DNA from 4 places in the Pseudomonas sp. NPDC077186 genome. Region 2 is predicted to be linked to each of the others. Evidence: riboswitches for the same ligand, from Rfam matches in the RefSeq annotation. Region 2 holds a riboswitch; each other region holds the start of a gene.
The links. A riboswitch is a leader RNA that binds a small molecule or an ion and turns the genes downstream of it on or off. The one in region 2 is predicted to bind cobalamin.
Positions count from the first base shown of each region.

Region 1: another riboswitch for cobalamin. It lies ahead of ACIGKL_RS09690 (energy-coupling factor ABC transporter permease); the one in region 2 lies ahead of ACIGKL_RS08330 (TonB-dependent receptor domain-containing protein).
Region 3: another riboswitch for cobalamin. It lies ahead of cobO (cob(I)yrinic acid a,c-diamide adenosyltransferase); the one in region 2 lies ahead of ACIGKL_RS08330 (TonB-dependent receptor domain-containing protein).
Region 4: another riboswitch for cobalamin. It lies ahead of cobG (precorrin-3B synthase); the one in region 2 lies ahead of ACIGKL_RS08330 (TonB-dependent receptor domain-containing protein).

Region 1 covers NZ_JBITWE010000002.1:223,658-231,164, reverse strand. The annotation lists gene ACIGKL_RS09700 (acyl-CoA dehydrogenase family protein) at 1-1,566, shown strand, start outside; gene ACIGKL_RS09695 (PaaI family thioesterase) at 1,570-1,995, shown strand; cobalamin riboswitch at 2,029-2,227, shown strand; gene ACIGKL_RS09690 (energy-coupling factor ABC transporter permease) at 2,282-2,962, shown strand; gene ACIGKL_RS09685 (hypothetical protein) at 2,972-3,694, opposite strand; gene ACIGKL_RS09680 (DUF3703 domain-containing protein) at 3,799-4,128, shown strand; gene amn (AMP nucleosidase) at 4,194-5,666, shown strand; gene ACIGKL_RS09670 (threonine dehydratase) at 5,667-6,635, opposite strand; gene ACIGKL_RS09665 (PLP-dependent aminotransferase family protein) at 6,717-7,507, shown strand, end outside.
Region 2 covers NZ_JBITWE010000001.1:1,761,790-1,769,296, reverse strand. The annotation lists gene ACIGKL_RS08335 (cobalamin-binding protein) at 1-541, shown strand, start outside; gene ACIGKL_RS08330 (TonB-dependent receptor domain-containing protein) at 785-2,650, opposite strand; cobalamin riboswitch at 2,740-2,942, opposite strand; gene dxs (1-deoxy-D-xylulose-5-phosphate synthase) at 3,016-4,917, opposite strand; gene ACIGKL_RS08320 (carboxyl transferase domain-containing protein) at 5,022-7,507, opposite strand, start outside.
Region 3 covers NZ_JBITWE010000007.1:46,283-53,789, forward strand. The annotation lists gene ACIGKL_RS22130 (cobyric acid synthase) at 1-125, opposite strand, end outside; gene cobD (threonine-phosphate decarboxylase CobD) at 122-1,117, opposite strand; gene cbiB (adenosylcobinamide-phosphate synthase CbiB) at 1,110-2,018, opposite strand; gene bluB (5,6-dimethylbenzimidazole synthase) at 2,046-2,699, opposite strand; gene ACIGKL_RS22150 (cobyrinate a,c-diamide synthase) at 2,696-3,988, opposite strand; gene cobO (cob(I)yrinic acid a,c-diamide adenosyltransferase) at 3,985-4,638, opposite strand; cobalamin riboswitch at 4,811-5,016, opposite strand; gene ACIGKL_RS22160 (O-methyltransferase) at 5,056-5,715, opposite strand; gene ACIGKL_RS22165 (C40 family peptidase) at 5,712-6,230, opposite strand; gene ACIGKL_RS22170 (C40 family peptidase) at 6,329-6,937, opposite strand; gene ACIGKL_RS22175 (NAD-dependent deacylase) at 6,993-7,507, opposite strand, start outside.
Region 4 covers NZ_JBITWE010000003.1:576,351-583,857, reverse strand. The annotation lists gene ACIGKL_RS14700 (cobalt-precorrin-6A reductase) at 1-722, opposite strand, end outside; gene cbiE (precorrin-6y C5,15-methyltransferase (decarboxylating) subunit CbiE) at 719-1,921, opposite strand; cobalamin riboswitch at 2,103-2,286, shown strand; gene cobG (precorrin-3B synthase) at 2,383-3,696, shown strand; gene ACIGKL_RS14685 (precorrin-8X methylmutase) at 3,689-4,315, shown strand; gene ACIGKL_RS14680 (precorrin-2 C(20)-methyltransferase) at 4,315-5,055, shown strand; gene cobJ (precorrin-3B C(17)-methyltransferase) at 5,161-6,813, shown strand; gene cobF (precorrin-6A synthase (deacetylating)) at 6,857-7,507, opposite strand, start outside.

The DNA.
Region 1 (7,507 bases), on a different contig from region 2:
CTGCCGCTGCAGGAGTGGATTCGCCGCTATGACGGCGGCTGGGCCGAACAGCGCCTGCACGCCTACGGCGCGCTGGCCGGCGGCGCACTGATGCAGGCCGGCTTCCTCGCCAACGAGAACAAGCCGGTGTTCAAGAGCCATGACCGCTACGGCAACCGCGTCGATCTGGTGGAGTTTCATCCGGCCTACCACGAGTTGATGCGCACCGCGGTCGAGCACGGCCTGCCCTCGCTGCCCTGGACCGACCCGCGCGCCGGCGCCCATGTCGCCCGTGCCGGGCTGACCTACCTGCACAGCCAGGCCGAAGCGGCCAGCGGCTGCCCGTTGACCATGACCTTCGCCGCCGTGCCGGCCATCCGCCTGCAACCGAACGTGGCCGAGCAGTGGCTGCCGAAGATCCTTTCCAGCCAGTACGACCCGCGCAACCTGCCGATGGAGCAGAAGAGCGGCGTCACCATCGGCATGGCCATGACCGAGAAACAGGGCGGCACCGACGTGCGCGCCAACACCACCCGCGCCTACCCGGTCGGCAGCGGCGGGCCGGGGCAGGCCTACGAACTGGTCGGGCACAAGTGGTTCTGCTCGGCGCCGATGTGCGACGCCTTCCTCACCCTGGCGCAGACCGACAAGGGCCTGTCCTGCTTCCTGCTGCCGCGCCACCGCCCGGACGGCACGCGCAACCAGTTCTATATCCAGCGCCTGAAGAACAAGCTGGGCAACTGGGCCAACGCCTCCAGCGAGGTGGAGTACCGCGGCGCCTTCGCCTGGATGCTCGGCGAGGAGGGGCGCGGCGTGCCGACCATCATCGAGATGGTGGCCATGACCCGCTTCGACTGCATGGTCGGCTCCAGCAGCCTGATGCGCCAGGCGCTGACCCAGGCCGCGCACCACTGCGCGCATCGCCAGGTGGGTGGCAAGCTGCTCGCCGACCAGCCGCTGATGCAGAACGTGCTGGCCGACCTGGCGCTGGAAAGCGAGGCGGCGCTGGCCTTGTCCATGCGCATGGGCCGCGCGCTGGATCACCTGCATGACGAGCAGGAAGACAAGTTCGCCCGCCTGGTCACCGCCGTCGGCAAGTACTGGATCTGCAAGCGCGCGCCGGAGATGGTCTACGAGGCCAGCGAATGCATGGGCGGCGCCGGCTACGTTGAGGAAACCATCCTGCCGCGCCTGTATCGCGAGGCGCCGGTCAACTCGATCTGGGAGGGCTCGGGCAACGTGCAATGCCTGGACGTGCTGCGCGCCCTGTCCAAGGAGCCCGGCGTGCTCGGTGCGCTGTTCGCCGAGCTGGGCGACGGCCACGGCGATGCGCGGCTGAAGGCGCATATCCAGCGCTTGAAGGCCGATTTTGCGGATACCGCCGATATCCAGTACCGCGCCCGCCAGCTCACCGAGGACGTGGCCGTGGCGCTGCAGGCCAAGCTGCTGCTGGAGGCCGGAAACAGCGTGGTGAGCGACGCCTTTATCGCCAGCCGCCTGGAAGGCCGCGGCCGCGTCTACGGCACCCTGCCGCGCGGCGTCGACGTCGAAGCACTGCTGGCGCGCAGCATGCCGCAGCTGATCTAAGGCATGAACATGCACGCCAGTCTCTTTGAACGGTTACGGGCCTGGCTGGCCGGTGACATCGGTGCCGATTACGGCATTTCCCAGCTGCAGGCTGCAGCCGGGGTGGCGGGCTTCAGCAGTCAGCCGCCGGCCGTGCACTTCAATCCGCTCGGCGGTGTGCATGGCGGCTACACCGCCACGCTGTTCGATGCGGCGCTGGGGCTGGCGGTGTACTCGCAGGCCAGCGCCGAGGAGGTCTATGTGACCGCCAGCCTGCAGGTGAATTACCTGCGCCCAATCGGCCCGGCGGCCTTGCCGCTACGTACCGAAGCCCGCGTGCTGCAGCGCGACGGGCGACAGGTCGCGGTGCAGGCCACGCTGCACGACGCTCAGGGGCAGCTGTGTGCCAACGCCAGTGGCCTTTTCACCTGCTTGCGTCATACGGCCTAAGACGCCGGGCACTGTCTTTTGTCCGTGCCGCCGGGTAAGGTGGCCGCCGATGGTTCCGGCCCCAGGGTCGGATGAAAAGGGAACAGGGTGCGGCGCATGTCGCCAATGCCCTGGCTGCCCCCGCAACTGTAAGCGGCGAACGACGCCCATATGCCACTGGCCCACCGGCCGGGAAGGCGGGCGAAGGGTCGAGCCGCGAGCCAGGAGACCTGCCATCGCCGTCGGGCGCTTGCGCCCATCCCCTCCATCCGGATCGTCGCGCGGTGGGCGCGACCAAGGAACCCTTATGCATATCGAACCCGGCGTCGTCGAAGGCGCCAAGATCCTGCTCAGCTACGCCACGGCCGTCGCCGGCTTCGGCCTGACCGCCCAACTCGCCCGCGATGCCATCCGCGACAACGGTGGGGCGGTCGCCCTGGCGCTGCGCAGCCTGTTGACCACCGCCCTGGTGTTCTGCTTCTTCGAGGTCTTGCCGCATCACCCGGTGGGTGTCTCGGAGGTGCACCTGATCCTCGGCTCGACCCTGTTGCTGCTGTTCGGCGCCGGCGCCGCGGCCATCGGCCTGGCCGCCGGCCTGTTGTTGCAGGGGCTGCTGTTCGCCCAGTTCGACCTGCCGCAGTACGGCATGAACGTCACCACCCTGCTGCTGCCGCTGTGGGGCATCCAGCTGCTGGCCAAGCGCATTGTCGCGCCGGGCACCGCCTACGTGGATCTCTCCTACAAGCAGGCGCTGGCGCTGTCGACCGCCTACCAGGGCGGCATCGTCGCCTGGGTGGCGTTCTGGGCTTTCTACGGCCAGGGTTTCGCCGCGGATAACCTGGCCGCGGTGGGCAGCTTCGGCCTGGCCTATATGAGCGTGATCCTGGTCGAGCCGCTGATCGATCTGGGCGTGCTGGCCGCGGCCAAGGCGCTGGCGCGTTTCAGCCAGGGCCCGCTGTTCAACGTGCGCCTGCACCAGGCCGCCTGACCCGCAGCGCTACTGGCGGCGCTGCCAGATCATCTTGCCGGTATTGCTCTCGGTGACCAGGTAGGGGTCGCTGAAGCGATAGTAAGCGGCGGGCTGGTAGTCGGCGGCGCCGTCCAGGCGCACCAGCAGCACGCCGTTGTCGCTGCGCCAGCGGCCGCGGTATTGCAGCTCGCCCGGGCTGTTGAAGCTCCAGTCGCTGCCGCCGCCGGCCGCCAGGCTCCACTGCGCGACGCTGCCGTCGGCGCCCAGCTGCAGGGTCAGCAGGGTGGAAAACGAGGCGAAGTTGGCGCCGCCGCTGTTGATCTGCTTCTCGTGGATCCAGGTGCCGATCAGCGCCGGATCCAGGCGCTCCGCTGCAGTCGGCGCGCTGGCCGGCGCGCCGCGCTGGAACAGCGCCTGGCGCTCCAGCACCTGGCCGTTGCGCGGGTCGCGCGCGGCGATGCTGACGTTGAGCATGGCGTTGGCGTAGGTGGCGTTCATGTTGGCGATCAGCAGCCCGGACTGCGGGTCGCTGATCTCGGCGCGCAGCAGCTGGCCGTCGTAATGACCCTTGAGGTTCAGGCGCAGGCGCTGGTTTTCCACGTATTGCCCCTCCACCGACTGACCCTGGCTGCGCAGGATCAGCTCGGCCGGCTGGCCGTCGAGGTTGGCGTGGTAGTGGCCGTCCAGCTCGCCGGCGAGCAGGACGGGAGCGAGCAGGGGCAACAGGAGCAGGCTGAGCAGGCGTGGCATGGGGCGACCCTCGGGCAGGCGCTATGCGGCTAAGCCTAGTCGCTTGACCGCGGGGCCGCCCCAGGCTTGCAGACTGTCCCGGTCGCCTACTCTGGAGCACCGCCATGAACCGTCGCCAAGCCTTCCACCACGAACTGCAACTGGCCCGTCGCAAGCGCCGCCTGGGCGATGCCGAGGGCGAGCTGCGTCATTTGGAGCGCGCGCATATCCTCGGCCAGCCGAGTGTTCTCCAGCACGGCCTGAGCCACTGGCTGATGCTGCTGTGGGCCTGGCGTCGGCGCGACTGGGCCGAGCTGCTCGCGCAGCTGCTGCGTCTGCCGGGCAGCCTGGGGTCGCTGCTGGGCCTCTATCCGCTGGGCAATCCCGGCACGCGCCGGGTCGGGCCGCTGACGCCGCAGCCCGTGCCGGAGGATCTAGCTCGCCTGCTGCGCTGAGCGCTATGCCTGGCACCGCCGGAACAGGCAAGATAGGGGCGTTCGATCAACCAGGAAGGTGCGCCGTGAAACCCTGTGCCGATGAATTCGTCGTTGCCTTTACCCCGGAAGAGGCGGTCGACCGCCTCGCCGCCCTCCACCAGCAGGCCACCGGCGCCCTCAGCCGGGCGCTGAAGCGCTACCTCAAGGAGCGCATCAAGCCCGACGCCGGCGAGCATTGTCTGTTCCGCTATCCCGAGCTGCGCCTGACCTATCTGTGCCAGGGCGAGGTGCCGACCACCGTGCGCGCCTACGCCAAGGTGCAGGTGCCGGGCACCTACAGCGTCACCGTGACCCAGCCGGCGGCCTTTCGCAAATACCTGCTGGAGCAGCTGCGGCCGCTGATGCACGACTTCACCCTGCGCGTGGAAGTCGGCATGAGCCAGCAGAACATCCCCTATCCCTATGTGGTGGAGCAGGGTGACGAGCTGGCCGGCAGCGGGGTGACCGCCGCCGAGCTGGCGCGGGTGTTCCCCAGCACCGACCTGTCCGCCGCCACCGACGGTACCGCCGACGGCCTGTACGACTGGGAGAACACCGACCCGCTGCCGCTGGCGCTGTTCGACGCGGCGCGGGTGGATTTCTCCCTGCGTCGCCTGGTGCACTACACCGGCAGCGACTGGCGCCACGTGCAGCCGTGGATCCTGCTGACCAACTACCACCGCTACGTCGACCAGTTCATCCGCCACGGCCTGGACATGCTGGTGGGCGACTCGCGCTTCACCCGCCTGGTGCTGCCGGGCAACGTGGTGGTCGAGCGCGGCATGGCCGAAGGCGAGATGCAGGCGATCATCGAGAACGTCATCTGGCACCGCTACCAGATGCCGGCCTACCACCTGCAGGCCGAGGACGGCCACGGCATCACCCTGGTCAATATCGGCGTCGGCCCGTCCAACGCCAAGAACATCACCGACCACCTGGCCGTGCTGCGTCCGCACTGCTGGCTGATGATCGGCCACTGCGGCGGCCTGCGTCAGTCGCAGACCATCGGCGACTACGTGCTGGCCCACGCCTATATGCGCCGCGACGGCATCCTCGATCGCGTGCTGCCGCCGCATATCCCGCTGCCGGCGCTGGCCGAGGTGCAGCAGGCGCTGCAGGAGGCGGCCAAGCTGGTCACCGGCGAGCAGGGCGACGAGCTGAAGAAACGCCTGCGCACCGGCACCGTGCTGACCTACGACGACCGCAACTGGGAGCTGCGCTGGGCCCAGGAGCGGCCGCTGATCAACCTGTCGCGGGCGGTGGCGGTGGACATGGAAAGCGGCACCATCGCGGCGCAGGGTTACCGCCTGCGGGTGCCCTACGGCACGCTGCTGTGCGTGTCGGACAAGCCGCTGCACAGCGAGATCAAGCTGCCCGGCGCGGCCGGCGCCTTCTACGAGCGCGCCGTGACCCAGCACCTGCGCATCGGCATCGCCGCGCTGGAGCTGATGCGCAGCCAGCTCGACTCGCTGCACTCGCGCAAGCTGCGCAGCTTCGACGAGCCGCCGTTTCGCTGATCAGGCGGCTGCGACCTCGTCGCGCAGCAGCTCGGCCAGCGCCAGGCGGTCGATATTGGCACCGCTGAGCACCACCGCCACGCGCTGGCCGGTGTTGCATTCGCGCTCCTGCATCAAGGCGGCCAGGGCGGCGGCGCCGGCGCCCTCGGCGAGGTTGTGGGTGTCCTCGTGATAGGCGCGGATGGCGGCGCGAATCTCCTCATCAGTCACACGCACGATGCGCGCGGCGCCGGCGCGGATCATCTCCAGCGCCAAGGGCTGCGGCTGACGACAGGCCATGCCGTCGGCCAGGGTGTCGGCGCGCTCGGTCTGCACCAGGCGACCCTGCTCGAAACTCTGCGCGTAGGCGTCGGCGCCGCTGGCGACCACGCCGACTATCTCGGTGTCGAGGCCGAGCAGGTCGCGGGTGCGGATCATGCCACAGATGCCCGAGCCGAGGCCGATGGGCACATAGACCCGGCGCAGGTTCGGCAGCGCCTCGAGCAACTCCAGGGCATAGGTGGCCACGCCGCGCACCAGATCCTCGTGCAGTGACGGCACCCAGTGCAGGCCGTCGCGCTCGGCCAGGCGCGCGGCCTCGGCGCGCGCCTCGTCGAAGTCGCGGCCGTGCTCGATCACCTCGGCGCCGAGGGCGCGCATCGCCGCGTTCTTCTCGCGGGCGTTGCCGTGCGGCACCAGGATGCGGATCGCCAGGCCCGCCGCGCGCGCAGCCAGCGCCAGGCTCTGGCCATGGTTGCCGCGGGTGGCGGTGACCAGGCCGCGCACCTGCGGCTCGCGGCGCAGCAGGGCGTCGATATAGACCAGCCCGCCGCGCACCTTGAAGGCGGCGGTGGGGGCGTGGTTCTCATGCTTGACCCACAGCTCGCAACCCGTGCGCTCGCACAGTAGCGGCCAACTCAACTGTGGCGTGGGTGCCATATGGCGATGAACCAGTTGCGCGCTCTGGCGCAGTTGGGCGAGGTCGAACATGGGCGGTGCTCCGGATGGCGTTGACCCCGATGCTAGTGCGGCGGCATTGTATGGGTAAATCTTTATATTGCATGGCAAACAATGTGGCTTCCTGACCTCGGCGACAGCGCCTTACCCACCTACCTGGCATTGGTCGAGGCCATCGCCACGGCCATCGGCCGCGGCGAGCTCAAGCCTGGCGAGCGCCTGCCGCCGCAGCGCCGCCTGGCCTGGACGCTGGGCATCAACCCGAGCACGGTGATGCTCGCCTACCGCGAGGCGGCGCGCCGCCACCTGGTCTCCGGCGAGGTCGGCCGCGGCACCTATGTGCTGGCCGGCAGCCGCGAGGCGAGTCTGTTCCGCCTCAAACAGCCGGCCGCGCAGGGCGAGCTGATCGACCTGTCGACCAACGTGCCGGTGCATGACCCGGACAACCGCGACCTGTCCGCCAGCCTCGCCGCGCTGGCCGCCCGTGGCGAGCTGGACGCGCTGCAGGCCTATCCCTCGGCGGCGCTGGTCGAGCGTGCGCACCTGGCCGGCGCCAGCTGGTTGCGCCGCCGTGGCCTGGAGTTGGCGCCGAACGGCCTGCTGCTCTGCGCCGGCGCCCAGCAGGGCGTGTCGGCGGCGCTGCTGGCGCTGTGCGAGGCCGGCGAGCCGCTGCTGGTGGAGCGCTTCACCGCGCCGGGGATCAAGGCCGCCGCACGGCAGCTGCGCCTGCCGCTGCACGGCGTGGCGATGGACGAACGCGGCATCCTGCCCGACGACCTCGACCGCCAAGCGCGCACCACCGGCGCCCGCGTGGCGGTGCTCACCCCCTGCCTGCAGAACCCCAGCGGCGCCAGCCTGGACGCCGAGCGCCGCGCCGCCATCGCCGAGGTGGCGCGGCGACGCGG
Region 2 (7,507 bases):
CGTGCCGGCGGCGCAGCAGGCGCAGTTGCAGCGTTTCGGCATTGCCCAGCTGGTGGTCGAGCCGGCGCGCCTCGAGCAGTTGGCCGAGGCCTTTATCCTCGTCGCCGAGCGTATCGGTCGCGCCGAACGGGGCGAGCGGCTGGCGGCGGAGTTTCGCGACGAGCTGGCCGGGTTGCGCCAGCGTTACCGGCGCGAGCGGCCACTGGCGGTGTTCTATCAGGTCTGGCATCAGCCGCTCTATACCATCGGCGGCGAGCAGCTGATCGGCGATGCGCTGGCGGTGTGTGGTGCGCGCAACCTGTTCGCCGACCTGAGCCAGCCGGCGCCGCAGGTCGGCATCGAGGCGGTGCTGGCGCGCGACCCCGAGGTGATTCTCGGCGGCAGCAACGCCGAACTGGCGAACTGGCAGGCCTGGCCGCAGCTGCGCGCGGTGCGCCGCGGCCAGGTCTGGGCGGTGCCGGACAGGGGCCTGGAACGGCCCAGTCGGCAGATGCTCGGGGCCCTGGAACAACTCTGTGAGTTGTTGGCTGGGGCGCGGTGAGGGGCGGATTTACCCACGAGTCGTTGGATGCTTCGCGTAGGGTGGACATGGCGTCAGCCTTGTCCACCGTTGTCGGCCGGGCGGTGGACAAGCCTTCGGCATGTCCACCCTACGCGCTTGATGCGGCGTAACCCACCATGGGCGCAACGCGATCCATCGCCCGGTGGGTTACGCGGCGCGCCATAACCGCTGGCGTCCAGGCGTCAGTGTCCGGCGCCGCTAACCCACCCTACGAGTTGGTCGTCAGAGTTGCGGCGTCCAGGTGAGCGCGAACAGCGCGGTGCGGCCGGCGTTGTTGTAGCCGAAGCGGCTATTGGGCGTGCTGTAGGTGGCTTCGGCGTAATCCTTGTCCAGCAGGTTATCCAGTTTCAGGCTGAGCCCCACCTCCTGTGTGGCCTGCCAGGCAGCGCGCAGGCTGAGCAGACCGTAGCCGCCCAGTTCGATGTCGTTGTCGGCATCGTCGTAGCGACCGCTGACCGCGCGCCAGCCGGCGCCGAGCGAGACATCACCGAAGCGGCGGTCGAGATCCAGGCTCAGCGTGCGTTTGGCGCGGCGTTGCAAGGTATGGCCGCTGTCGCGGTCGCGCGGGTCGATCAAGGCCAGGGCCAGGTTGCCTTGCCAGCCGAACAGCTCCTGCTGCACGGCGACTTCGAAGCCATTGACCCGTGCAGTCTGGACGTTCTGCGGGATGAAGTTCTCGTCGAGGACGATGGCGTCCTCGATCTCGGTACGGTACAGCGACGCCTGCAGCGAGCCGCTGTCGCTGTAGTGGCTGCGCCACTGCAGTTCGTAGCTCTTGGAGCGTTCCGGATCGAGATCGGGGTTGGCGCTGGGGAAGCACAGGCCGCCGAAGCAGAAGTCGGGGAAGTACAGGTCGTTGAAGGTCGGTGCGCGGAAGCCTTCGCTGTAGGACAGGATCAGCTCGTTGGCCGCGTTCAGCGGCAGGGTCAGCGCCGCATTCCAGGTGTTCTCGCTGCCGAACTGCTGGTTGTCGTCGTGGCGCAGGCCCAGTTCGGTGGAGAAGGCCTCGCCGCTGTAGCGGTGCTGGATGAAGGCCGCGCGGTTCCAGCGCGAATCCTCGACGAAATCGGTGCTGCCCTGGGCGCGATCCTCGTACCAGTCGAGCCCCAGCAGCACTTGCTGGCTGTCGTTCAGGGTCAGGCGGTTGAGCCAGTTGGCCGAGTCGCGGTAGGTATTGAACTGGCTGAGCGAGCCGCCGGGTTGGTCGTTGCCGCTGTCGCGCTTGTCTTCGCTGTGGCCGATCTCCAGGCGACTGCTCCAGGTGTCGTTGATACGGCCGTCGAGGAAGGCCGAGACGCTGCTGAGGAGGAAGTCGGTGGTCGGCAGCGAACCGGTGAAGGTGTCGTCGTACTCCACCTGGCCGCGCTGGTCGAGGACGCTGAAGCCGGCCTGCAGGTCGTCGCTGAAACGGTGCGCCAGGTTCAGGCTGAGCGAGCGGTTGCGGTAGGCGTCGTCGTCGCCGTTGGCGCCGAAGCCGTCGCGGGTGGCGTCGATGCCGGCGGTCTCGTCCAGCGCTGCGCCGAGGTGAAAGCGCGTGCGCTCATCGCCACCGGACAGGCCGAGGCTGCGCTGGTAAGTGCTGTCGCTGCCGGCGGCCAGCCGTGCATGGGGCTTGAGGCCCTGGCCGTCACCCTGGCGAGTGAAGATCTGGATCACCCCGCCGATGGCGTCGGAGCCATACAGGGCCGAGCGCGGGCCGCGCACCACCTCGATCCGCTCGATCTGCTCGGGGGCGAGAAACTCCAGGCTGCTGGTGCCGCTGCTGGCCGAGGCGATGCGCTGGCCGTCCACCAGCACCAGGGTCTGCGCGCTGCTGGTGCCGCGCAGAAATATGCCGGTCTGGCTACCTGCGCCACCGGTGCGCACGACGCTGAGACCGGGGACGCGCTCGAGCAGTTCGGCAACGCTGCCGGCCTGCAGGCGCTCGATATCCGCCCGCTCGAACACCGTGGTGGCGGCGGTGGCCTGGGCTTGCGGTTCGGCCAGGCGCCCGGAGGTGATCACCAGCGGTTCGGCGGCGTAGGGTTCGGCGGCCAGGCTGAGGCCGGGCAGCACGGCGATGGCCAGGGCCAGGTGGGACAGTTTCATGATGGTTATTCCTCAAAGGTCGGCAGACGTTCGAGGAGGGCAGGGGCAAGCGCGCGCAGGGCGGCGCTTGACGGTGCGGCCCTCCGCAACACCAGTCGCACCGCCGGGGCCGGTCTCCGGGCTCACGACCCCGGTCCGCCTTCCCGGGAACACCCAGTGGCCTTGGACAAGGTGCAGGTTTGCGGCCTGCCGTCGATTACCGTTGCGGGGGCAGCGTCGGGATTGCCTGGATGGCGCACCGACTTCCCGTTTCACGCCGTGTTAGCGGCGCACCCTGGCGGAACATGCAATGCCGCGCACCCTAGTGCGCGGCGGGATGAATGACAAGCAAGGCCCGCTCATTCGGCGATGAGCGAGCCTCATGTTCAGAGCAGGGCCAGGCGCGCGCGCACCGCCGCTTCGATGCCGGCCTGGTCGAGGCCGCATTCTTTGAGCATCTGCGCCGGCTTGGCGTGTTCCACGTAGTAGTCGGGCAGGCCCAGCTGCAGCAGCGGCTTGACGATGTTCTCGGCGGCGAGGAACTCGCCGACCGCGCTGCCGGCGCCGCCCATCAGCGCGTTTTCCTCGATGCTCACCAGCAGCTCATGGCTGGCCGCCAGCTCGCGCAGCAGGGCGGTGTCCAGCGGTTTGACGAAGCGCATGTCGACCACCGTGGCGTCCAGCGTCTCGCCGACCTGCAGCGCCTCGGCCAGTTGCACGCCGAAGGCCAGCAGGGCGACGCGGCGCCCCTGGCGACGGACCAGGCCCTTGCCGATCTGCAGCGGCGCCAGGCCCGGCTCGATGACGGCGTTGGGGCCGCTGCCGCGCGGGTAGCGTACCGCCGCCGGGCCGTCGAACAGGTAGCCGGTGGTGAGCATGCGACGCAGCTCGTTCTCGTCGCTGGGGGTCATCACCAGCATGCCGGGGATGCAGCGCAGGTAGGAGATGTCGAAGCTGCCGGCGTGGGTCGGGCCGTCCTCGCCGACCAGGCCGGCGCGGTCGATGGCGAACAGCACGTCGAGGTTCTGCACCGCGACGTCGTGGATCAGCTGGTCGTAGCCGCGCTGGAGGAAGGTGGAGTAGATCGCCACCACCGGCTTGACCCCGTCGCAGGCCATGCCGGCGGCCAGGGTCACGGCGTGCTGCTCGGCGATGGCGACGTCGAAGTAGCGCGCCGGGAAGCGCTCGGCGAAGGCCACCAGGTCCGAGCCTTCCTTCATCGCCGGGGTGATGCCGACCAGGCGGTTGTCCTGCTCGGCCATGTCGCACAGCCACTGGCCGAATACGTTGGAGTATTTCGGGCCGGACGGCCGTTTCTGGCTGGAGAGCGGCGCGGCATCGGGTTTGACCGGCTCCAGTTTGGTGATGGCGTGGTAGCCGATCGGGTCGGCCTCGGCCGGGGCGAAACCCTTGCCCTTCTTGGTCACCACATGGAGGAACTGCGGGCCCTCCAGGTCGCGCATATTGCGCAGGGTGGCGAGCAGGGTGGGCAGGTCGTGGCCGTCGATGGGGCCGATATAGTTCCAGCCCAGTTCCTCGAACAGGGTGCCGGGCACCAGCATGCCCTTGGCGTGTTCCTCGGTCTTGCGTGCGATCTCCCAGGCGCCGGGCAGGCGCGAGAGGATCTTCTTGCTGCCCTCGCGCATGCTGGCGTAGGTGCGGCTGGAGAGGATCTTGGCCAGGTAGTTGGACAGCCCGCCGACATTCTTGGAGATCGACATGTCGTTGTCGTTGAGCACCACCAGCATGTTGGCGCCGACCTCGCTGGCGTGGTTGAGCGCCTCGAAGGCCATGCCGGCGGTCAGTGCGCCGTCGCCGATCACCGCCACGCTCTTGCGCTTCTCGCCCTGCAGGCGGGCGGCGATGGCCATGCCCAGTGCGGCGCTGACGCTGGTGCTGGAGTGGCCGACGCCGAAGGTGTCGTACTCGCTCTCGCTGCGGCGCGGGAAGGCGGCCAGGCCGTCCTTCTGGCGCAGCGTGGCCATGCGCTCGCGACGGCCGGTGAGGATCTTGTGCGGGTAGGCCTGGTGGCCGACGTCCCACACCAGGCGGTCGTCGGGGGTGTCGAAGACGTAGTGCAGGGCGATGGTCAGCTCGATCACGCCGAGGCCGGCGCCGAAATGGCCACCGCTCTGGCCGACGCTGTAGAGCAGGTACTGGCGCAGTTCGTCGGCGAGGGTTTCCAGGTCCGCTTCGGCCAGCCGGCGCAGCTCGTCCGGCGTGTTGGCGCGGTCCAGCAGGGGCGTCAGCGGGCGCTCGCGGGGGATCTCGTGGAAAGTGGTCGGCATCAGGCGAATCGTTATAGGGGTAAAAAGATGCGGCAGTTTACCCGAAAACCACCGCCGCAAGCTTCAAGCCCTGCGCGACAGGCCGGCGCGCCTGTGCCAGGCCTCTACCAGGTATCGACGAACGGCCGTTTCTTGCCCTCGCGCGCGGCGGCTTTGGGCGCGGCGGCCAGCCCGCGCAGCAGCCAGGCGCGGCTGTCGGCCGGGTCGATCACCGCGTCGATTTCCAGGTAGCTGGCCATGTTCAGCGCCTTACCGTTTTCGTAGGCCTTGGCCACCAGCTTGTCGAACAGCGCCTGGCGCGCGGCGTCGTCCGCCTGGGCCGCCAGCTCCTTGGCGAAACCCAGGCGCACCGCGCCCTCCAGGCCCATGGCGCCGAACTCGGCGCTGGGCCAGGCGGCGGTGAACAAGGGCGCGTGGAAGCTGCCGGCGGCCATGGCCTGGGCGCCGAGGCCGTAGCCCTTGCGCAGCACCAGGGTGAAGAAGGGCACCGTGAGGCTGGCAGCGGTGACGAACAGGCGCGACACGTGGCGCACCGTGGCCTGCTTCTCCGCCTCCGGCCCGACCATAAAGCCTGGGGTATCGCACAGCGAGACGATGGGCAGGTCGTGCGCCTCGCACAGTTGCAGGAAGCGCGCTGCCTTGTCGCCGGCCGCGGCGTCGATGGCGCCGCCCAGGTGCGCGGGGTTGTTGGCGAGCAAGCCGAACGGCCTGCCCTCGATGCGGATCAGCGCGGTGATCAGGCCGGGGGCGAACGCGCGACGCAGCTCCAGCACGCTGCCCTCGTCGGCCAGCAGTTCGATGACCTTGCGCATGTCGTAGACGCGCAGGCGGTTTTCCGGGATCACCTGGCGCAGCTCGCGGGGATCGCTGCATAGCCAGTCGCTCACCGGGCCCTGGAAATAGCCCAGGTACTGCTTGGCCACGACGACCGCCTCGGCCTCGTCGGCCACCAGCACATCGATCACCCCGTTGGGACCCTGCACGCTGGTCGGGCCGACCTGCTCGGGGGTGAAACTGCCGAGGCCGCCGCCCTCGATCATCGCCGGGCCGGCCATGCCGATGGTCGCATTCTGCGTGGCGATGATCAGGTCGCAGCAGCCGAGCAGGGCGGCGTTGCCGGCGAAGCAGCGGCCGGAGACCACGCCCACGGTCGGCACCAGGCCGGAGAGCCTGGCCATGGCGGCGAAGGTGTGGCAGTCCAGCCCGGCCACGCCGACGAAATCGCTGTCGCCGGGGCGGCCGCCGCCGCCCTCGGCGAACAGCACCACGGGCAGGCGCCACTGCGCCGCGAGGCCGAGCAGGCGGTCGGTCTTCTTGTGGTTCATCACCCCCTGGGTGCCGGCGAACACCGTGTAGTCGTAGGCGATGGCCAGGCAGCGCGCCGCCTCGGCGCCGAAGCGCTCGGCATTCACCGTGCCGGTGCCGCCGATCAGGCCGTCGGCCGGGCTCAGCACCAGCAGTTCCTCGGCCGAACGCCGGCGGCGCTGGGCGGCCAGGGCCAGGGCGCCGTATTCGTTGAAACTGCCGGCGTCGAGCAGGTCGGCGAGGTTTTCCCGCGCGGTGCGCTGGCCGCTCTTGCGCCGCTTGGCCACGGCTTCGGGGCGGCGCGCATCGGTGAGGCGGGCATGGCGTTCGAGCACTTCGGCCAGGTCGGCGCGGATATGCGCCAGGTCGACCGCCTGCTCGCCGTGCTCGGCGAGGCCATCCACCTCGGCCGGCTGCAGGAACGCCATCGCCTGGCCCTCACCGATGGCGTCACCGGGGGCCACGGCCAGCGCGCGGACGATACCGCTGTGCTCGGCCTTGACCTCGAACTCCATCTTCATCGCCTCCAGCACGGCGATGCGCTGGCCCGCGGCCACGGCGTCGCCTTCGGCCACCGCCAGGCTGACCAGCACGCCGGCGCTGGGCGCGCTCAGTGCCAGGGTGCCGGGCGGGGCGTCGAGGCTGGATCTGGCGCCTTGCGCAGATGCGTCGCCGGCAAAGTAGCGGTGCGGATGCGCCTGTTCGCGGGCGGCCAGCAGCTCGCTCAGGTGACGCTCGACGTAGGTGGTATCGACCCGGTTGGCCAGCACCTCGTCGCGCTGCAGCAGGTTCTGCAGCAGATGCAGGTTGCTCGCTACGCCTTCGAGGCGGAACTCGCACAGCCCGCGGTAGGCGCGGCGCAGGGCGCCGGGGTAGTCGCTGGCGATGGCGATCAGTTTGGCGATCAGCGAATCGTAGGCCGGGCTGACGGCGTAGCCGGCATAGCCGCAGCCATCCACGCGCAGGCCGGGGCCGCAGGGCGGCTGGTAGGCGCCCAGCACGCCGCTGGCCGGGCGCGCCGTACCGTCGGCGTGCAGGGTTTCCAGGTTCAGGCGCAGCTGTACGGCATAGCCTTTCGCTGGCGGCGGAGTGAGCAGGCCCAGCTCGGCCAGGCTGCTGCCGGCGGCCAGGTGCAGTTGCGTATGCAGCAGATCGACGCCGGTGACCTGCTCGGTGACGGTGTGCTCCACCTGCACGCGCGGGTTGGCTTCCATGAAGTAGAAGCGCCCGGGCTGGTCGAGGTCGAGCAGGAATTCGAAGGTGCCGATGCCGCGATACCGCACCT
Region 3 (7,507 bases), on a different contig from region 2:
TTCTGCGGTTTGAACGGCGCCACCGCCACGCCCTGACGCCGTGCCCAACGGCACAGGGCGGTCACCAGGGTGCTCTTGCCGGCGTCGGAGGTGGTGCCCTGCACCATCAGGGTGGTGCCGATCATTGCCCCAGCTCCTCGGCGCACTCGCGCAGGGCCTGCTGCAGGCGCTGCCAGCCCGCCTCGTGCGGCGGCAGACCGAAGCGCAGGCTGTCCATAAAGGGCAACAGCCGCACCAGGATGCCGCGCCGCGCCAGCGCCGCGTGCCAGTCGCCGGCCCGCGGCGGGCAGCAGAGCTGGAACAGCGCGCAGCCGCCGGTGGGCGGCAGGCCGCCATCGCGCAGCAGCGCCGCCAGGCGCTCGCCGTCGACCTGCAGGCGCTGGCGTTGCCGCGCCTGGCCGGCGCCGTCGGCCAGCAGCTGGCGCGCCAGCTGCCGCGCCGGACCGCTCACCGCCCAGGGCCCGAGCAGTTCGGCCAGCTCGTCGAGCAGGCCCTGCTCGGCGAGGACGAAGCCCAGGCGCAGGCCGGCCAGGCCGAAGAACTTGCCGAACGAACGCAGCAGGATCAGCCCCGGCCGCGCGCCGTGAGCGGCCAGGCTGTGCTCGGGCGTGCAGTCCATGAAAGCCTCGTCCACCAGCAGCCAGCCGCCGCGCTCGGCCAGTTGCGCGTGCCAGGCGAGCAGGCGCGGCGTCTCGATACGCCGGCCGGTGGGATTGTTCGGGTTGACCAGCAGCAGCACGTCGAGGCGCGGCAGGGCGCGGTCGATGGCGCCCTCGCTGAGCTGCATCACCCGGTGCCCCTCGCGGCGCCAGGCGGCGGCATGCTCGGCGTAGGTCGGCGAGAGGATGCCCACCGTGCAGCCCTTGCGCAGGCGCGGCAAGGCCTGGATCGCCGCCTGCGAACCGGCCACCGGCAGCAGGCTGGCCGCGCCGTAGTAGTCGCGGGCGACGGCTTCCAGGCCATCGTCCGGCTCCGGCAGGCGAGTCCAGGCCTCGGCCGCAATAGCCGGCAACGGCCAGCCGTAGGGGGCGATGCCGGTGGACAGGTCCAGCCAGTCCTCCAGGGCGATGCCGTATTGCCGCGCCGCCGCACGCAGGCGGCCTCCATGCTCAAGCACCCAGCACCTCCCAGAGTCCCAGCAGCGCCAGCCACAGCAGCACGCCGCCCCACACCAGATTCAGCGCGCGCTCGATATCGCGCGCCCGCGGCGGCGGCCCCTCGCCCAGTTGCGGGCGCACATGCAGCTGGCCGTGATATTCGGCCGCGCCGCCCAGGCTCACCCCCAGGCTACCGGCGCCGGCGGCCATCACCGGGCCGGCGTTGGGGCTGTCCCACTGCGGCGCCTGGCGACGCCAGCAGCGCAGCGCCAGGGCGCTGTGGCCAAGCAACGCGTAGCTCAGCGCCACCAGGCGCGCAGGGACGTAATTGAGTACATCGTCGATCTTCGCCGCGGCCCAGCCGAAGCGTTCGAAGCGCTCGTTGCGGTAACCCCACATGGCATCCAGGGTATTGCTCAGGCGGTACAGCACCACACCCGGCGCGCCGGCGACGACGAACCAGAACAGCGCGGCGAACACCGCATCCGAGCCGTTTTCCAGCACCGACTCGGTGCCGGCGCGGGCCACGCCGCCGGCGTCCAGCGCGGCGGTGTTGCGGCTGACCATCCAGCCGACGCGCTCGCGCGCCAGCGCCAGATCGCCCAGGCGCAGCGCCTGCGCCACCGGCCGCGCGTGCTCGACGAGGCTGCGCAGGCCGAGGGCGCAGTACAGCGCGGCGATCTCCACCGCCCAGCCGAAGGCCGAGACCTGCGCCAGCAGCCAGGTCAGCAGGGTCAGCGGCAGCACCGCCAGACACCAGGCGCTCACCCCATGGCTGCGCCAGCCGCCGCCGGCGGGGTTGAAGCGCTGCTCCAGACGATTCGCCAGGCGGCCGAAGGCCACCAGCGGGTGGCCCTGCTTCGGCTCGCCGAGCGCGGCGTCCAGCGCCACCCCGGCCAGGGTGCTGAGCGCCAGGCTCATCGCCATAGCCCGTTGCCAGTGGATAGGTCAGTCAACGCGTTCTCCCCATCGATTCTCGAACAGCAGCTCGGCGAGCGGCCGCGGCCTGGCCCAGCCCTCCTCCACCAGCATCGGCTGGTCATAGAAGGCCGCGACCGGCCCCAGGCACAGCAGCGCCACCGGTTTGCTGCCGGCCGGCATGCCCAGCAGCGCAGCCAGCGCCTCGGGCTCGAACAGCGACACCCAACCCAGGCCCAGGCCCTCGGCGCGGGCGGCCAGCCAGAGATTCTGAATGGCGCAGGCCACCGACGCCATATCCATTTCCGGCAGGGTGCGGCGGCCGAAGACATGAGTCTCGCGCCCGTCCATCAGCGCTACCGCCAGCAGCTCGGCACACTCGCGAATGCCCTCGACCTTGAGCCGCATGAATTCGTCGGAGCGCTCGCCCAGCGCCTCGGCGGTGCGCAGCCGTTCGGCCTCCACCAGCGCGTGGACGGCTTCGCGCAATTGCGGGTCGCTGATGCGCAGAAAGCGCCAGGGCTGCATCAGGCCGACGCTGGGTGCGCGGTGCGCCGCCTCCAGCAGGCGTGCCAGCACCTCGGCCGGCACCTCGCCGCCACTGAAGTGGCGCATGTCGCGGCGTTCGGCGATGGCGCGGTAGACCGCGGCGCGCTCGACGGCGCTGAAGGCCTGCTCGCTCATGGGCGCAACAGCGCCGCGGCCGCCAGGGGGTTGGACGGCAGGTAGAAGTGGATATAGGAGGCCGTCAACCGGCCCAGGCGATAGACCGCCTCGGCCACCGCCTTGCCGTTCGGGCAACGACCCAGGGCCAGCGGCGCCAGCGGGCTGTCCAGGCGCGAATGGTGGTAGCTGTGGCCGCGCAGCTCGCCCTCCGGCAACTCCACTTCCTGCAAAGCCAGGGCGGTCAGCCGTGGTTGCAGCGCGGCGCGGCCGGCCAGCAGGCCGAGCATGCGACCGCTGGCGCCCTGCTTGTCGGCCAGTTCGTCGAGCAGGTAGAGCATGCCGCCGCATTCGGCGAGGATCGGCTTGCCGGCCCGGTGATGGGCACGAATCGCCGCGGCCATGGCCTGGTTGCCTTCCAGTTCAGCGAGATGCAATTCGGGATAGCCGCCGGGCAGGTAGAGGCTGTCCACCTGCGGCAGGCCGTCGCCCGCCAGCGGCGAGAAGAATTCAATTTCGGCGCCCAGCTCGCACAGCAGATCGAGGTTGGCCTGATAGAGAAAGGCGAAGGCGCCGTCGCGCGCCACGCCGATGCGCACGCCGGCCAGCAGCGGCTCGACCGCCCGCGGTGGTGGCGCGGCGAAGCGCACTGGCGCCGGCAAGGCCACCTCGGCGCTGGCGGCCAGGGCATCGGCGGCGGCGTCCAGGCGCGTGTCGAGGTCGGCCAGTTCCTGCGCCTGCACCAGCCCCAGGTGACGGCTGGGCAGCTCCACCGCAGCATTGCGCGGCAAGGCGCCGTACCAACGAATGGTGCTCGGCAACGCAGCGCGCAGAATCTCGCCATGGCGCGCGCTGGCCACCCGGTTGCCGAGCACCCCGGCGAACGGCAGGTCGGCCTGGAAGGTCGCCAGCCCATGGGCCAGGGCGCCGAAGGTCTGGGCCATGGCCGAACCGTCGATCACCCCCAGCACCGGCACGCCGAACTGCCGCGCCAGGTCGGCCGCCGAGGGCTGGCCGTCGAACAGGCCCATCACCCCTTCGATCAGGATCAGCTCGGCCTCGCCCGCCGCCTGCCAGAGCAGGCGGCGGCTTTCGGCCTCGCCGACCATCGCCAGGTCGAGCTGGTACACCGGCGCGCCGCTGGCGCGGGCGAGGATCATCGGGTCGAGAAAGTCCGGGCCGCACTTGAACACCCGTACCCGCCGTCCCTGGCGGCTGTGCAGGCGCGCCAGGGCGGCGGTGACGGTGGTCTTGCCCTGCCCTGAGGCGGGCGCGGCGATCAGCAGCGCCGGGCACTGGCGCGAAGTCAAAACTCGACCCCCTTCTGCGCCTTCACCCCGGCCTTGAAGGCATGCTTGACCAGGCTCATCTCGGTCACCGTATCGGCCGCCTCGATCATCCCCGGCAAGGCGCCGCGCCCGGTCACCACCACGTGCTGCAGGAGCGGCCGTGCCTGGATATCGGCGAGCACCGCATCGAGCTGCAGATAACCGTGCTTGAGGGCGATATTCAGCTCGTCCAGCACCACCAGGCCGACGCCCTCGTCGTTCAGCAGGCGCTGCGCAACGGCCCAGGCCTCGCCCGCCTTGGCGATATCGCGCTGGCGATCCTGGGTCTCCCAGGTGAAGCCCTCGCCCATCACGTGGTAGCTGACTTCCTCGGGGAAACGGCGAAAGAAGGTTTCCTCGCCGGTGCTGGCGGCGCCCTTGATAAATTGCACCACGCCAACCCTGATGCCGTGGCCGAGGGCGCGGGCGACCATGCCGAAGGCGCTGCTGCTCTTGCCCTTGCCATTGCCGCTGTGCACCAGCAGCAGGCCGTACTGGTCCTGGGCCTGGGCGATCTTCGCGTCGATCAGCGCCTTCTTGCGCGCCATGCGCGCCTGGTGCCGGGCGTCGCGTTCGGTCAATGCGCTGTCGCGCGGGATCGATTCGCTGTCGCGTTCGGTCGATTCGCTCATCGAGGTTTCCTGGTCTGCGGGCATCCGGGCGCAGGCCGCCGTGCACGACTGGCAAGCTGGCATGGCGGCATCGTTGCGCTCCCGAACACACTGGGCTGGACAAGGCAGGCGGAGAACGGCGCGCGCGGGCCACCGGGAAGGCGAGCCCGCACGCCAGACAACGCCCTCCGCGATGCCGTGGACTGCAGCAGGCCGGTCTCCGGGCTTGTGAGCGAGCCTCGCGGGCTAGCGCCGCGCCTTCCCATGCACGAAGCACAGTGGCAATAGAGCGGCGTTTGACTCACCTACCGTTGCGGGGGCAGCGCCGGAATTTGAACCGGCTTCCCTGTTTCACCTCGTACGCGCGTGGCGTCGGGCACCTGAAGCAAGGCGCGCAGGGTAGAGGCTGGGAGGGTTGGGCGTCAACGCCACGGCGGCTCAGCGCTTGCGGCACAGGGTCAGGCCGTCACCCAATGGCAGCAGCGACAGCTCGACGCGCGCATCGTCCCTGAGCGCCCGGTTCAGCGCCTGAATGGCGCGGGTGTCGGCACTGTCCGGCTGCGCCTGTAACACCCGGCCGCTCCACAGGGTGTTGTCGAACAGCAGCAGGCCGCCCTGGCGCAACAGGCGTAGCGCCTGTTCCAGGTAGGCCGGGTAGTTGGCCTTGTCGGCGTCGACGAAGATCAGGTCGAAGTCGCCCTGCCCTTCGCCCTCCAGCGCCGCCAGGCTGTCCAGCGCCGGGCCCAGACGCCACTGGATACGCTCGGTCAGCCCGGCCTCGGCGAAGTAGCGGCGGGCGGTGGCGTTGTAGTCGCCGGGCAGGTCGCAGCAGATCAGCTGGCCCTGCGACCCCATGGCATCGGCCAGGCAAATGGCGCTGTAGCCGGTGAAGGTGCCGACCTCGACGATCCGCCGGGCGCCGAGCAGGCGCACCAGCAGGGCCATGAACTGGCCCTGCTCCGGGGCGATCTGCCAACGTGCCTGGCTCAGCTGCGCGGTTTCCGCACGCAGGCGGGCGAGCAGCGGCGACTCGCGCAGGGAGACGTCCAGCAGGTACTGGTAGAGCGCGTCGTCGAGTTGCAGGCTGCGCTGGGTCACGGATTGCGCGCCAGTTCGGGGGCGAGCACGCGCTTGGCGTCCAGATAGGCGCGCTGCCAGTAGCTGTTGTCCAGACTGTCCAGGCGCACCGTACCGCCCGAAGACGGCGCGTGGACGAAACGTCCCTCGCCGACATAGATGCCGGCATGACTGACGCCGCGCCCGCCGTTGGTGGCGAAGAACACCAGGTCACCGCTCTGCAGGGCGTCGCGGCGCACATTGGGGCTGCGCATGGCGCTCAGCTCGCGGGTCGAACGTGGCAGGCTGATGCCGGCGGCGTCGCGGTAGACGTAGCCGATCAGGCCGCTGCAGTCGAAACCGCCGTCCGGGGTATTGCCACCGTAGCGATAGGGCGTGCCGACCAGGCCGAGGGCGCGGAACAGCACGTCGTCGGCGCCGCCCTGGAACTGGCCGGTGGCTGGTGGATAGCTGGGCTGTGGGGTGGGGGCGCGACTGCTACAGGCACTCAGCAGCAGGGCGAGAACGAGCAGGGCAACACGGGTCGTGACGGGCATGAGCGAGGCGATCCTGAGCCTGGATGCGCCCTACTCTGCCGGCTCGGGGCGAACGGCGCAACCCTGGGGCCGCGCCGAAGGGCGCTCAGAGCTTGCTCTCAGGGATGACGCTGGGCGGCCTGCTCGTCGTCCACCGGGGCCAGGGCGAGGACGCGCTTGGCCTGCAGGTAGCTGCGATTCCAGTAGCTGTCGTCCAGGCTGTCGATGCGCACGCCGCCGCTGCGGCGGCTGCTGGAATGGATGAACTGATCGTCGCCGAGGTAGATGCCGGCGTGGCTGACGCGGCCGCGGCCGCGGTCGTTGAACAGGATCAGATCGCCCGGCTCCAGGTCGGCGCGGGCCACCTTGGGCGCATCCAGCTTGATCAACTCGCGGGTCGAGCGCGGCAGTTCCAGGCCGACTTCCTTGCGGAACAGATAGCCAACGAAGCCGCTGCAGTCGAAACCGGACTGCACCGAAGTGCCACCGTAGCGATAGCGGGTGCCGACCAGCGAACGCCCGAGATCGAGCAGGCTGTCGGCCAGCTGCGGCATTTCGTAGGGTTTGTCGTCGATCAGCGCGGCCATCTCGTCCTCGGCAGGTTCGACCTGCTGAGCGACGGGCTTGACCGCGGGCTCGTCGAGCTGCGGCTGCGGCGCGTGGCCGGCGCAGGCGGCGAGAAAGGCGATGAGTGCAAAAGGCACGAGGGGTGCGAAGCGTTTGCGCATGGGCACGACCGTGTCGGTTCAATTTACAAGTGCGCGACTATGCCCTCTATGCCGTCTATTTGCAAATTCTATCGCTCGAAATGTGACCCAGTAGTTTCGGCAACACATCTAAGGCCCGCCCAGCCAGCCGTACATCCACCACGGCGCTGAGGTCGGTCAGCGTGGGGTTGATCTCCACGCTCAGGCCTCCGGCCTGGCGGGTACGCAGCACCGGCTCGACTATGTAGGGGAAGCTGGCGCTGGTGCCGACGCTGAGCACCAGGTCAAAACCCTTGCGCAGCTCGGCGTAGAGGCTGTCGATGGCCGCCTCCGGGAGCATTTCCTCGAACAGCACCACGGGTGGGCGCAACACCCCGCCGCACTGCCGACAGCGCGGCGGCAGCGGCCGCTGCAGGTGCTCGGCCAGTTCGCCGTCCTCACCACCGCAGGACTGGCAATAGAGCGGCGCCAGCTCGCCGTGAATCTCGATCAGGCGCTCGCCGGGACTGCCGGCGGCGCGGTGATAACCGTCGATGTTCTGCGTCAGCACCCAGCAAGCGGGCTTGCGCCGCTGCAGCTCGGCGATGGCCA
Region 4 (7,507 bases), on a different contig from region 2:
CAACCTACCGCCAACGCGGCCCACAGGGCATCCGGCTCGGCAAACTCACGCGCCACCACCGGCAACTGCGGCCGGCGCAACAGCAGCACCGGCAGACCCAGTTCGCGCGCCACCTGCAGCTTGGGCTCGGTGGAAGCGCTGCCGCTGTTCTTGCTCACCAGCACGTCGCAGCAGATTCGGGCGAACAGCGCGCGTTCCTCGTCCAGCGAGAAAGGCCCGCGGGCGCCAATCACCTCGGCGCGCGGCGGCGCCGGCTCGGCCTGCAGGCAGCGCACCGTCCAGTGCTGGTGCGCGGGAATCTGGTGCAGATGGGCCAGCGGCTCGCGCCCGGAGGTGAACAACGGCCGCTGAAACGGCGCCAGCGCACGGGTCAATCCGTCCCAGTCGTCCACCTCGCGCCAGTCGTCATCCGCGCGCGGTTGCCAGCCAGGGCGACGCAATGCCCAGCAGGGCACGCCCGCCAGTTCTGCAGCGCGAGCGGCGTTATGGCTGATCTGCGCCGCATAGGGGTGGGTCAGATCCAGCAGCAGCTCGATGCTTTCGCGGTCGATAAAGGCGGCCAGGCCTTCGACGCCGCCAAAGCCGCCGACGCGCACGCGGCAGGCCAGGTCATCCGGCACCCGGCCGAGGCCGGCCAGGCTGTAGATGGTTTCCGGCCCGAGGCGACGGGCCAGGCGCAGCGCTTCGCTGGTGCCGCCGAGCAGCAGGAGTCGCGCACTCAAGGTTTGCGCACCGCCAGCAGGGTGATCGGCAGCGCCGCGCGCCAGGTATCGAAGCCGCCCAGCGGCTGCGCCTGGGCCACGGTGAGACGCAGCAGTTCGCCACCCTGCTGTTCGCGGAAGGCGACCAGCGCCGCCTCGCTCTGAATCGTTACCGCATTGGCCAGCAAGCGCCCGCCGGGCTTGAGCGCGGCCCAGCAGGCGTCCAGCACGCCGGGCACGGTGACGCCGCCGCCGATAAAGACCGAATCCGGCGCCGGCAATCCATCCAACGCCTCGGGCGCATGCCCGGCGACCAGCTGCAGGGCAGGTACGCCGAGGGCATCGCGGTTGTGGCGGATATGCGCCTGGCGCCCCTCGTTGGCCTCGATGGCGATGGCGCGGCAGGCCGGGTGTGCGCGCATCCACTCGATGCCGATGGAGCCACAACCGGCGCCGACATCCCACAGCAGCTCGCCGGGCAGCGGCGCCAGGCGCGCCAGGGTCACTGCGCGCACGTCGCGCTTGGTCAGTTGGCCGTCGTGGCGGTAGGCGTCGTCAGGCAGACCACAGGTCGGTGGCAGCAGGCGTGCTCCGGCGTCGGCCAGGCACTCCACGGCCAGCAGGTTGAGGTCGGCGCCGCGCGGCAGGCTCCAGCTTTCAGCCAGGCCATCGAGGCGGCGTTCATCCGGCCCGCCCAGGTGCTCCAGCAGGCACAGGCGACTGGCACCGAAGCCCCGCTCACGCAGCGCTACGGCGACCTGCGCGGGCGTATCGCCAGCGGCGCTCAATACCAGCAGGCGCACGCCGGGAAACAACCGCGAATTGAGGGTGGCCAGCGGCCGGCCGACCAGCGACAGCACCTCCACCTCCTGCAACGGCCAGCCCAGGCGCGCCGCCGCCAGCGACACCGAGGACGGCGCCGGCAATACCCGCAGCTCGTCGGCCGCCAGCTGGCGCGCCAGGCTGGCGCCGACGCCATAGAACATCGGGTCGCCGCTGGCCAGCACGCACAGCGCCTCGCCACGCCGGGCCAGCAGCGGTTCGAGGTCGAAGGGACTCGGCCAGGTCTCGCGCGCGGCGCCAATGCACGGCGGCAGCAAGGCCAGCTGGCGCGGCGCGCCGACGATGCGCGCGGCCGCCAGCAGGGCACGACGCGCGGCCTTGCCCAGGCCGGGGTAGCCGTCTTCGCCGATACCGACCAGAGTCAACCAGGGTTTCATCCAATGTCCTCGCACAGGCCCGACGGAGCGCCTGTCCGCGCTCCGGGCAAAGCGGGCATAATAGCGCCTTCGTCGGTGCCCCATGAGTCGATACGACTCAGTAAAGGGCCTAAGGAAACTCTGAAATAGTCGTCATTCCCGCGCAGGCGGGAAGCCAGAATCTCAGTAGTACCTGGGCTCCCGCCTTCGCGGGAGTGACGGTAAATGGCCATTTCAGAAATTCCCCAAGAGGGAACACGGTTCACCGTGGCTGCCCCCGCAACTGTAAACAGCGAGTCCAATGCAATCGGCCACTGGGTAACCGGGAAGGCGCGGCGGACGAAGACCTGTCAGCCAGGAGACCTGCCGACGAACGCTGGTCGCGAGTGCCAACATCGGGCGGGGTGTACCGATGCCATGGAATCCCCCGTGGGCGGATTTCGCTGGTTCGGTCGCCGCGTCGTTAGCCACAGGTGACCCCTTTGCCCGCGCCCGTTCGCCCTTCCGCCTGCCCCGGCCTGCTGCGCATCGTCCCCGCGCTGGACGGCGGCATCTGCCGCATCAAGCTGCCCGGCGGCGTGCTGCGCAGCGTTCAGGCGCGGGCGATTGCCGAGGCGGCCAGGCACTGCGCCAACGGCGTGCTGGAGCTGACCAACCGCAGCAACCTGCAGATCCGCGGCGTGCTGCCCGGCCAGGAAGGCACGTTGATCGACGCCCTGCTCGGCGCCGGCCTCGGCCCGCGCGTGGCCGCCGCCGACGATGTGCGCAACCTGCTGCTCAGCCCCGCCGCCGGCCTCGACCCGCAGGCGCGCATGGACCTGCGCCCGCTGGCCGGCCAGCTGCTCGACCTGCTGCAGGACAGCCCGGCGCTGCAGACGCTGTCGGCCAAGTTCGCCCTGCAGCTGGACGGCGGCGAGGCCCTGGCCATGCGCGAACACCCCCACGACCTGTGGCTGGCCGCCGAGGACGAGCGCCACCTGCTGCTGGGCCTGGCCGGCTGCCCCAATGACGCGCCGCTGGCGCGCATCGAGGCGCCCCAGGCGCTCGAGCTGGTGCGCCAGCTGCTGCTGCTGTTTCTCGAACTGGCCACGCCCGAGCAGTCGCGTATGCGCCAGCTGCTCGGCCATATCTCGCCGGATGAACTGCTACGGCGCCTGCAGGCGCGCCTGAATTTCCCCCTGCAGCCGCCACCGGCCAATTGGCAGCCTGCCGCCACCGTCGAGCGCACGCCGGCAGGGATTTATCCACAGGCGCAGAATGGCCTGTGCATGGTCGCCGCCGGCGCCCGCCTCGGCCGCCTGCACGCCGAACAGCTGCTGGCGCTGGCCGAGCTGAGCGAACGCCATGGCGACGGCGAACTGCGCCTGACGCCCTGGCAGGGCCTGCTGCTGGGCAACGTCCCCGAGGCCAGCGCCGGTGAGCTGCTGTCCGCGCTAGGCGACCTGGGCCTGCTGGTCCGCGCCGACGAGCCGCTGCTCGGCCTGGTCGCCTGCACCGGTTCGGCCGCCTGCGCCCGCGGCCTGTCCGACAGCAAGCGCCATGCCCTGCACCTGGCCGAGCTGCTGCGCGCAAGCCACGCACGCCCGCAGGTGCACCTCAGCGCCTGCCCGCGCAGCTGCGCCAGCGCCAGGGTGCAGCCCTACACATTGCTGGCCAGCACGCCCGAGCACTACCAGCTTTACCAACGCACGCCCGAAACGCCCGGTTTCGGCCGCCTGCTGGCACCCGCCATGACCATCGACCAGGTTGGCGCCTGGTTCGCCCGCCAACACCCCGCAGGAACCCCCGATGCTTGATTACATCCGCGACGGCCAGGAAATCTACCGCCGCTCCTTCGCCACCATCCGCGCCGAAGCCAACCTCGATGGCATCCCCGCCGACCTGGAAAAACTCGCCGTGCGGGTGATCCATGCCTGCGGCATGGTCGACGTGGTGGAGGATCTGCGCTTCTCCCCCGGTGCCGGCGCGGCCGGTCGTGCGGCGCTGCTGGCTGGCGCGCCGATTCTCTGCGATGCGCGCATGGTCGCCGAAGGCATCACCCGCCCGCGCCTGCCGGCGAACAACCAGGTGATCTGCACCCTGCACGACGCCGGCGTGCCGGAGCTGGCCCGTGAAGTCGGCAACACCCGCTCGGCGGTGGCCCTGGAGCACTGGCGCGAACACCTGGAAGGCAGCGTGGTGGTGATCGGCAACGCGCCGACCGCGCTGTTCTACCTGCTGGAGATGCTCGACGCCGGTGCGCCGAAGCCGGCGCTGATCATCGGCATGCCGGTGGGCTTTATCGGCGCGGCGGAATCCAAGGATGCCCTGGCGGCAGACAGCCGCGGCGTGCCCTACGTGATAGTGCGGGGCCGCCGTGGCGGCAGCGCCATGGCGGTAGCGGCGGTCAACGCCCTGGCCTCGGAGGTGGAGTGATGGCTGGCCGTCTGCTTGGCCTCGGTGTCGGCCCCGGCGACCCCGAGCTGCTTACCCTCAAGGCCCTGCGCCTGCTGAAAAGCGCACCCGTGGTGGCCTACTTCGTGGCCAAGGCCAAGCACAACGCCGGCCATGGCGGGAATGCCTTCGGCATCATAGAAGAGCATCTGGACGCCGCCCAGCAGCGCCTGCCGCTGGTCTACCCGGTGACCACCGAGAAGCTGGCCCCGCCGCTGTCCTACGAGGATGTGATCGCCGATTTCTACGACACCTGCGCCGAGCAGATCGCTCGCCTGCTGGACGCAGGCCAGGACGTGGCGGTGATCTGCGAGGGCGACCCGTTCTTCTACGGTTCCTACATGTACCTGCACGACCGCCTGGCCGACCGCTACGAGGTGGAAGTGGTGCCCGGCGTGTGCTCCATGCTCGGCTGCGCCTCGGTGCTCGGCACCCCGCTGGTGTACCGCAACCAAAGCTTGAGCGTGCTGTCCGGCGTACTGCCGGAAGACGAGCTGGAACAGCGCCTGCGCGACGCCGAAGCGGCGGTGGTGATGAAGCTCGGACGCAACTTCGACAAGGTGCGCCGGGTGCTGCGCAAGCTCGGCCTGGATGACCGCGCCCATTACGTCGAACGGGCGACCATGGCCAGCCAGAAGATCGTGCCTTTGGACGAGGTGGAGCCGATGGATTCGCCGTACTTCTCCATGATTCTGCTGCCCGGGCAAAAGTGGAGAGGCTAACCCGGACATGTGGGAGGGGCTTTAGCCGCGACAGTCGCCGCTAAAGCGCCTCCCACGGATCGCGCCCCATTCCCCGGATGGCATTCGGGCTACAGGATTTACCGCATGAACATCGTCATCCTCGGCGCCAGCGCGCTGGCCACTGCACAACGCCTCCAGGCGCTTTATCCACAGGCCGTGATCCATGGCCTGCGCGGGCGTGCCGATAACGCCGAGCGCCACTACGACGACTTCGGTGACACACTGCGCGCCCTGTACCGCGACGGTCAGCCGCTGGTGGTGCTGTGCGCCGCCGGTATCGTGATCCGCAGCCTGGCCGCGCTGCTGGCGGAAAAGGGCGCCGAGCCGCCGGTGCTGGCCCTGGCCGAGGATGGCAGCGCGGTGGTGCCGCTGCTCGGCGGCCTGGCTGGGGTCAATCGCCTGGCCCGCGAGATCGCCGCGCACCTGGGCGTGGCGGCGGCCATCACCACCAGCGGCGAGCTGCGCTTCGGCACCTGCCTGCTGGAGCCACCGGCCGGCTACGCGCTGGCCGACCTGCAGCAGGGCAAGCGTTTCGTCAGCGATCTGCTCGGCGGTGAAAGCGTACGCATCGAGGGCCAGGCGCCCTGGCTGGAAGCCGCGCAGCTGCCTGTGGATAACGCCGCCAGCCGGGTCATCCACATCACTGCACAGGCGCGCCCGGCGCAGCCCGACGAACTGCTGATCCACCCGCGCTGCGCCGCTGCGCTGATCGAACGCCCCGGCGCCGACCTGCCGGCGCGCCTGGAACAGGCGCTGGCCGCCGCCAACCTGGCGCCGCAAGCGCTGGCCGTGCTGCTGGCGGACAAAGGCTGGATGGCCAATGCCGAGCTGCACGCGGCAGCGCAGGCACTGAACCTGCCACTGCGCTTTATCCACAGCGACTCCCAGCTACCTACCGAATGCCACCGGGGCGATGGCCTACGTCTGCTGCTGGGCGAACAGCCGCTGGAGATCGAGCGCCTTGGCCAGCGCCGTGGGCGTCTTAGCGTGGTCGGCCTCGGCCCCGGTGCAGCCGAGCATATGACCCCCGCCGTGCGCCGCGCCCTGGACCAGGCCGAAGACCTGCTCGGCTACGACACCTACGTGAAGATGGCCGGCCCGCTGCGCGCCGATCAATGCGTGCACCCCAGCGACAACCGCGAGGAACTACAGCGCGCCGCCCACGCCTTCGAGCTGGCCGCCAGCGGCCGCCGGGTGGCGATGATCTCCTCGGGCGACCCCGGCGTGTTCGCCATGGCCGCCGCGGTGATGGAGGCGCTGGAAAGCCCGCAAAACGAGGCCTGGCACGGCGTCGAGCTGGAGGTGCTGCCGGGCGTCTCCGCCGCCCTGGCCACCGCGGCCAAGGCCGGCGCGCCGCTGGGTCACGACTTCTGCCTGATCTCGCTGTCCGACAACCTCAAGCCCTGGGCGGTGATCGAGAAGCGCCTGCAACATGCCGCCGCCGCCGACCTGGCCATGGCCTTCTACAACCCGATCTCCAAGGCCCGCCCCTGGCAGCTCGGCCGCGCCCTGGAGCTGCTGCGCCAGCACCGCGCGCCCGAAACCCTGGTGGTGCTGGGCCGCGATATCGGTCGCCCCGCCGAAGCCCTGCGCAACCTCACCCTCGGCGAGCTGACGCCGGAAATGGTCGATATGCGCACCCTGGTGATTGTCGGCTCCAGCCAGACCCGCCGCTTCCCCCGTGCCGATGGCGGCGAGTGGCTGTATACGCCGCGCAGTTATCCACAGGACCGATAAGGAGCAGGCTGGGCAACGCTTTGCTCGTCCACCACCGCCAAGCTCACCCCGCCGCCTGACCCGCCTTCCTCAGCAGATAGCTATCCATAATCCAGCCATTGCGTTCGCGCGCCGCGGCGCGGGTGCTGGCGATACGCTCGGCCAGCTCGTCCAGCGGGCCGGCGATCAGGATCTCGTCGGCGGTGCCGACATAGGCGCCCCAGTATATGGAGAGGCCCTGGCCGACGAAACGGCGGTAGCTGTCCTTGGCGTCGAGCATCACTGCCACGCTGTCCACGCCCTGCGGCCAGCCTTCGGCGAGCAGGCGGCCGGTGGTGATTTCCACGGCGCGGCCGATGCTGTTGAGCGGGATGCGGTGGCGCGCGGTCAGCGCCTGCAGGCTGGTGATACCGGGGATCACCTCGTAGACGAAATCGCTGCGCCGCGTCGCGATGGCCTCAATGATGCGGATGCTGCTGTCGTACAGCGACGGATCGCCCCAGACCATAAAGGCGGCTGTCTCCCCGTCGGCCATCTGTTCGTCGATCAGTTGCTCGAACACCGCCTGCTTGTCGCGGTTGAGCTCGTCGACGCTGGCGCGGTAGTCGGCGGCGTCACGCTCGCGCTGCGGCTGCAGGCCTTCGGCGAAACGCGGCGCGTGGCCATCGAGAAAGCGCGCGCAGATCTCCCGGCGCAGGGCGTTGAGCTTGTGCTT